3 regions of the Sodalis sp. C49 genome follow, and region 2 is predicted to be linked to each of the others. Evidence: predicted binding sites of a transcription regulator. Region 2 holds the regulator's gene; each other region holds the start of a gene.
The links. Region 2 encodes sigma-54, which starts transcription at its own class of promoters, with help from an activator protein. Its sites were predicted from a motif close to GTTGGCACANNTTTCGCTNT; they were not measured.
Positions count from the first base shown of each region.

Region 1 (2,274 bases), 710 kb from region 2:
GAGTTGGTGGTCGGGTTGGTCAGGGCGTTGATGGCCTTGGCGTGTTTGATGACGCCGCCAATGTAGAACAAGGCGGTTTCGGACAGGCCGCCGTACTTGTCGCCGGAGAACAGGTTATTGCCGTCTTTGGTCAACGACATATGGCAGTGCATGCCCGAGCCGTTATCGCCGAACATCGGTTTCGGCATAAAGGTCGCCGTTTTGCCGAAGGCATGGGCAACGTTATGCACGACATATTTATAAATTTGGATCTCGTCGGCTTTTTTCGTCAGGCTGTTGAAGCGGGTGGCGATTTCGTTCTGGCCGGCGGTGGCGACTTCATGGTGATGAGCTTCAACCACCAGGCCCATTTCTTCCAGGGTCAAACACATGGCGGAACGCAGATCCTGTGATGAATCCACCGGGGGAACCGGGAAATAACCGCCTTTGATGCCGGGACGATGGCCTTTATTGCCGCCTTCGTAAACTTTATCGGTATTCCATGCGGCTTCAACGTCGTCAATAGCGACATGGGAACCGGAAATTGACGAACCAAAGCGGATATCGTCAAACAGGAAAAATTCAGGTTCCGGCCCGAACAGCACGGTATCGGCAATGCCGGAGGTTTTCAGAAACTCTTCGGCGCGTTTGGCGATGGAACGCGGGTCGCGATCGTAGCCTTGCATGGTGGCAGGCTCAAGGATGTCGCAACGGATAATCAGGGTGGTTTCTTCATAGAAGGGGTCGAGCATCGCCGTGCTGGCATCGGGCATCAGCACCATGTCGGACTCGTTAATGCCTTTCCAGCCGCCAATGGAGGAGCCGTCAAACATTTTTCCATCTTCAAAGAAGTCGGCATCTACCTGATGGGCTGGTATAGTGACGTGCTGTTCTTTACCTTTCGTATCAGTGAAACGCAGGTCGACGAATTTTACTTCGTGCTCGTTAAGCATCGTCAAAACGTGTTCAGCGGACATAACTTGTATTCTCCCGGATGTGCCATTGTCGTCGTGGAACGAAATCGTATGGATCGAATTTTATTTAACTTAGCTGGGCTAGGCTAAACTGGACTGGTATAAACAGTAGCTAAAAGTGTGCCAACATTGCCAAAATGATGAGAAGGGCCGCGTTTCCGGCCTTATTAACCAAAGTCCGCCTGCACCAGATTGGTGGGATAGCGCTATATTAGTGCATTTGGGCAGTAAGTGGGCACTATTTTGGTGCAATAAATGGGGCGAGGTGAAATAATGCACTGAGAAAGGGATGACGAAGCGTCAAAAATGACGCAAATGCAGAGATCGTCGCGATCTTGTTTAGTCCCTCGCTTATTACGTGTACAATAACGCGCTATTTCTAATGCCTGAGGCAAAGTTGTGATCGAAAATTTGCGTAACATCGCCATCATCGCGCACGTCGACCATGGTAAAACTACCCTGGTCGATAAGCTGTTGCAACAATCCGGAACATTGGGTGACCGCAACGACGCCACCGAGCGCGTCATGGACTCCAACGATTTGGAGAAAGAGCGCGGGATTACCATCCTCGCTAAAAATACCGCTATTAACTGGCACGACTACCGTATCAACATCGTTGATACCCCCGGACATGCCGATTTCGGCGGCGAGGTTGAGCGCGTGATGTCCATGGTTGACTCGGTATTGCTGCTGGTCGACGCCATGGACGGACCCATGCCGCAAACCCGGTTCGTGACCCAGAAAGCCTTTGCCTATGGTCTCAAACCCATTGTGGTCATCAATAAAGTCGACCGTCCCGGCGCCCGCCCTGATTGGGTAGTGGACCAGGTGTTTGATTTATTTGTCAACCTCGGCGCAACCGATGAGCAACTGGATTTTCCGATCATATATGCCTCCGCGTTAAACGGTGTTGCGGGCTATGAGCACGAGAACATGGCCAGCGACATGACCCCGCTGTTTGAATCCATCGTCAAGAACGTCGAAGCGCCGAACGTCGACAGCGACGGCGCGTTCCAGATGCAGATTTCGCAGCTTGACTACAACAGCTATGTTGGCGTCATCGGTATCGGCCGCATCAAACGCGGCTCGGTTAAACCGAACCAGTCTGTTACCATCATCGACCATGAAGGTAAGCGTCGCAACGGCAAAGTGGGCCAGGTACTGGGCCATATGGGCCTGCTGCGCATCGAGTCCAAGCTGGCGGAAGCGGGTGATATCATCGCCGTTACCGGCCTTGGCGAGCTGAATATCTCCGATACCATTTGCGATCAGGCCCTGGTCGAAGCGTTGCCGCCGCTGACGGTGGACGAACCTACCGTTT
Region 1 is NZ_CP163303.1:3,600,794-3,603,067, reverse strand. Features, by position in the region: gene glnA (glutamate--ammonia ligase) at 1-956, opposite strand, end outside; gene typA (translational GTPase TypA) at 1,353-2,274, shown strand, end outside.
Region 1: a site for sigma-54 is predicted at 1,062-1,081, ahead of glnA (glutamate--ammonia ligase). Genes of this name have one in related genera too.

Region 2 (2,274 bases):
AGCAAATCGACGGCGGCATACATATCGTCCGCCTCTGACGTCGCGTGCAGCTCACCGCCGTTGACATGGATCGTCGCTTCGGCAATCTGCTGGACTTTTTCGATCTTCAGAACAATATATACCTGATTGATCCGGTCGAAGTATTGTTCCAGCTTGGAAAATTTCGTCGTCACGAAATCGCGCAAAGCATCGGTGATTTCAACGCGCTGTCCGGTAATATTCAGCTGCATAGTGTCTTCCTTCTCTGTAGAGGTCAAACCATTTGCTTACGCTGGTTTGACGGCGGGATGGACAAAGACTCTCGGTATTTTGCCACGGTTCGCCGCGCCACCATAATGCCCTGATCGGAAAGCAGGGTGGTCAGCTTGCTATCGCTTAGCGGCTTCGCCGGGTTTTCCGCGGCGATTAATTTTCTCACCAGCGCACGAATGGCCGTAGAAGACGCTTCGCCTCCCCCCTCGGTATTGACGTGGCTGGAGAAAAAATATTTCAGTTCAAAAATGCCGCGCGGGCTGTGCAGATATTTTTGCGTCGTGACGCGGGATATCGTCGATTCATGCATCTCCACCGCCTGGGCGATATCCGCCAGCACCATGGGCCGCATATACTCTTCTCCCTGATCGAAAAACGCCTGTTGCTGCTCCACGATGCAGCGGGTCACTTTTAACAGCGTGTCATTACGACTTTCCAGGCTTTTGATCAACCAGCGCGCTTCCTGCAGATGGCTGCGGATAAATTGTCCGTCCGAGTCATTGCGGGTGGTATTGCCGAGCGCGGCGTATTGCTGGTTGATTTTAAGATTGGGAATGCTGTCGGTATTGAGCTCCACCGTCCAGCGATTATGCACCTTGCGCACCAGGACGTCCGGGATGACATATTGCGATTCGGTGGTGTTGATTGACTGGCCGGGCCGGGGATCGAGGGATTGGATCAGCGCCATGGCGGATTTCAGCACGTCTTCCTTTAGGCGGGTGGACCGCAGCAGGCTGCGGAAATCATGGCTGGCCAGCAGATCGAGATAGTCGCTGACGATAAGCCTGGCTTCGTTCAGGTAAGGGAAATCCTTCGACAGCTGCGATAGCTGGATCAGCAGGCAATCCCGCAGATCCCGCGCCGCCACGCCCACCGGATCAAAGCGCTGCACGCGTTTTAATACCGCTTCCACTTCGTCCATGGTGACGCTGTCGTCGCCGATGCACTCGAGGATATCTTCCAGCGGCACCGTCAGGTAACCGGTTTCATCCACCGCGTCGACAATGGAGGTGGCAATGGCGATATCGGTATCGGAAAACGGCGTCAGCTCCACCTGCCACATCAGATAATCCTGCAGGGTCTGGATGGTCTCGCCCTGGTAAATCGGCAGTTCTTCGTCGCGGTAGTCGGTGCCGGTGCCCGAAGGCGTGCCCGCCGAGTACATTTCGTCCCAGGTGGCGTCCAGCGGCAGTTCTTCCGGCATGTCCTTCTGCTCCATCGCCTCGCGGGTATCAAGCGATTCGCTGTCGGGTACGTCGTGTGAGTCTATTTCTTCATGGACATCGGTTTGCTCAAGTAAGGGGTTGCTTTCCAGCGCGGTTTGAATCTCCTGCTGAAGTTCAAGCGTAGACAGTTGCAGCAGGCGTATTGCTTGCTGTAACTGCGGAGTCATGGCGAGTTGCTGACTAAACCTGAGTTGCAAACCTTGCTTCATATAATGCGTCAATTAACCTCTTGGGGCTTTCACTTCAGGACACCTTATCAGAGGCGGAACTCTTCGCCCAGATAAACACGCTTCACCTGCTCGTCCTGAAGGATTTCGGCGGGTGTGCCATGGGCGATAAGATGTCCCTGGCTTACGATATAGGCGCGCTCGCAGACGTCCAATGTTTCGCGTACGTTATGATCGGTAATCAGCACGCCCAGGCCGCTATCGCGCAGATGTTCAATGATTTTCTTGATATCGATGACGGAAATCGGGTCGACGCCGGCAAAAGGCTCGTCAAGCAGGATGAATTTGGGGTTGGCCGCCAGGGCGCGGGCAATTTCCACCCGCCGCCGTTCGCCGCCGGATAATGATTGCCCCAGGTTATCGCGCAGATGGGCGATATGGAATTCTTCCATCAGCGCATTGGCGCGGTCGTCGCGCTGCGAAGCGCTGAGATCGTTTCTGATCTGCAATACCGCCATCAGGTTATCAAACACGCTCAGGCGGCGGAAAATCGACGCTTCCTGCGGCAGGTAGCCGATGCCGCGCCGGGCGCGGGTATGCAACGGCAGCAGGCTGATATCGTCGTCATC
Region 2 is NZ_CP163303.1:4,311,242-4,313,515, forward strand. Features, by position in the region: gene hpf (ribosome hibernation promoting factor) at 1-230, opposite strand, end outside; gene rpoN (RNA polymerase factor sigma-54) at 254-1,687, opposite strand; gene lptB (LPS export ABC transporter ATP-binding protein) at 1,735-2,274, opposite strand, start outside.

Region 3 (2,274 bases), 2.0 Mb from region 2:
CTGATGGACGGCGACCGGCAGCAGTACGGCGACGATGACCGGCCCTTGAGCAGCGGACGTATTGATATTCGCGACCTCAGCTTTTCCTACCGCGATGCCACGCCGGTATTGCGGCATATTTCCCTGTCGGTGCCATCCCGGCGCTTTATCGCGCTGGTGGGGCATACCGGTAGCGGTAAAAGCACCCTGGCTAATTTAATGATGGGCTATTATCCCATCAGCGAGGGCGCGCTGTTGCTCGACGGCCGGCCCATCGCCAGCCTGTCGCACCGGGTGCTCAGACAAGGCGTCGCCATCGTCCAGCAGGACCCGGTGGTCATGGCGGACACTGTATTCACCAATATTACCCTGGGGCGTGATATCAGCGAATCCAGGGCCTGGCATGCCCTGGAACAGGTGCAACTGGCGGAACTGGTCAGATCCATGCCGGGCGGCATCCACGCCGGCCTCGGCGAGCAGGGCAATACCCTGTCGGTCGGGCAAAAACAGCTGCTGGCCATGGCCAGGGTTCTGGTCCTCACTCCGCAAATCCTGATCCTCGACGAGGCCACCGCCAATATCGACTCCGGCACCGAGCAGGCGATCCAGCGGGCGCTGGCGGCTATCCGCCACCAGACCACCCTGGTGGTTATCGCGCACCGCTTATCCACCATCGTCGAGGCTGACGAAATTCTGGTGCTCCACCGTGGCGAAGCGGTGGAGCGGGGCTCCCACGAGGCGTTGTTAACGCAGCAGGGCCGCTATTTCCAGATGTATCAACTGCAGCAGGCCGGCAGGGCGCTCGCCGCCGACGTCAGGGTGGCCGGCGCGGGGCACGGCTGACGATGTGCGACGGATGTGCCGCCCGTGGGTAGCCGCGGATAAGCATGCTGGGCGCTTAAGCGCAGCGCGCACCGGGATTGAGCATCCCGGCGCCGATATTCCCCTTTCTGCACCGTAATCTGGCGTAGCGCACTAATACAGTGCGCCTCGCTGGTATATTTTTGCGCGTCGCCGGAGCCAATGCTGCGCCTGAGGCGGGTTTTGCTGTATCGGCGGGCGTCCAACGGTAAATTTCTATTTCAAAACATTTGTGGCACATGCTTTGCTTTACTCAGGCGTAGCGATCGCGAGTTCAGATCCAAATTCTTGAGGGGGAACATATGAAGCTGGTAACCGTGGTGATTAAACCATTTAAATTAGAAGACGTGCGAGAAGCGCTTTCTGCTGTGGGCATTCAAGGGCTGACGGTCACCGAGGTCAAAGGCTTTGGACGGCAAAAGGGCCATGCAGAGCTGTATCGCGGGGCCGAATACAGCGTTAATTTCCTGCCCAAGGTAAAAATTGATATCGCCATTGCCGACGATCAGCTAGATGAAGTTATCGATGTCATCAGTAAAGCGGCGTATACCGGAAAGATCGGCGACGGCAAGATTTTTGTTGCTGAGCTACAACGGGTCATCCGGATTCGTACCGGAGAGACCGACGAAGCAGCACTTTAACGACACACACGCGCGAATTTTGTGGATAGGGATGAATGAAAATGAAGAAACTTGTCTCATTGACCAGCCTCGGCGCAGTAGCATTGTTGCCGACATGGGCCATGGCCGCAGCGCCTGTTGCTGACAAGGCCGATAACGCTTTTATGATGATAAGCACCGCTTTGGTGCTGTTTATGACTTTACCGGGGATTGCCTTGTTTTACGGCGGCCTGCTGCGCGCCAAAAACGTGCTGTCGATGTTGACCCAGGTTGCGGTCACCTTCGCCATGGTCTGCGTGCTGTGGCTGATTTACGGTTACTCCCTGGCCTTTAGCGAGGGCAATCCGTTTTTCGGCGGGTTCGGTTGGACCATGTTGAAGAATATTGAGCTGACGGCGCTGACCGGTACGTTCTATCAACTGATCCACGTCGCGTTTCAATGTTCGTTTGCCTGTATTACCGTCGGTCTGATTGTCGGCGCCCTGGCGGAACGTATTCGTTTCTCCGCGGTGCTGATTTTTGTGCTGGTATGGCTGACCTTTTCCTACCTGCCGATGGCGCATATGGTTTGGGCAGGCGGTTATCTGGCGGCGCAGGGCGCGCTGGACTTCGCCGGGGGTACTGTCGTTCATATCAATGCGGCGAGTGCCGGTTTGGTGGGTGCCTATATGCTGGGCAAACGCTCAGGTTTCGGCAAGGAAGCGTTTAAGCCGCATAACCTGCCGATGGTCTTTACCGGTACCGCGATCCTGTATGTCGGCTGGTTCGGCTTCAACGCCGGTTCCGCTAGCGCCGCCAACGAAATTGCCGCACT
Region 3 is NZ_CP163303.1:2,269,299-2,271,572, reverse strand. Features, by position in the region: gene ABUK12_RS10330 (SmdB family multidrug efflux ABC transporter permease/ATP-binding protein) at 1-822, shown strand, start outside; gene glnK (P-II family nitrogen regulator) at 1,143-1,481, shown strand; gene amtB (ammonium transporter AmtB) at 1,523-2,274, shown strand, end outside.
Region 3: a site for sigma-54 is predicted at 1,072-1,091, ahead of glnK (P-II family nitrogen regulator). Genes of this name have one in related genera too.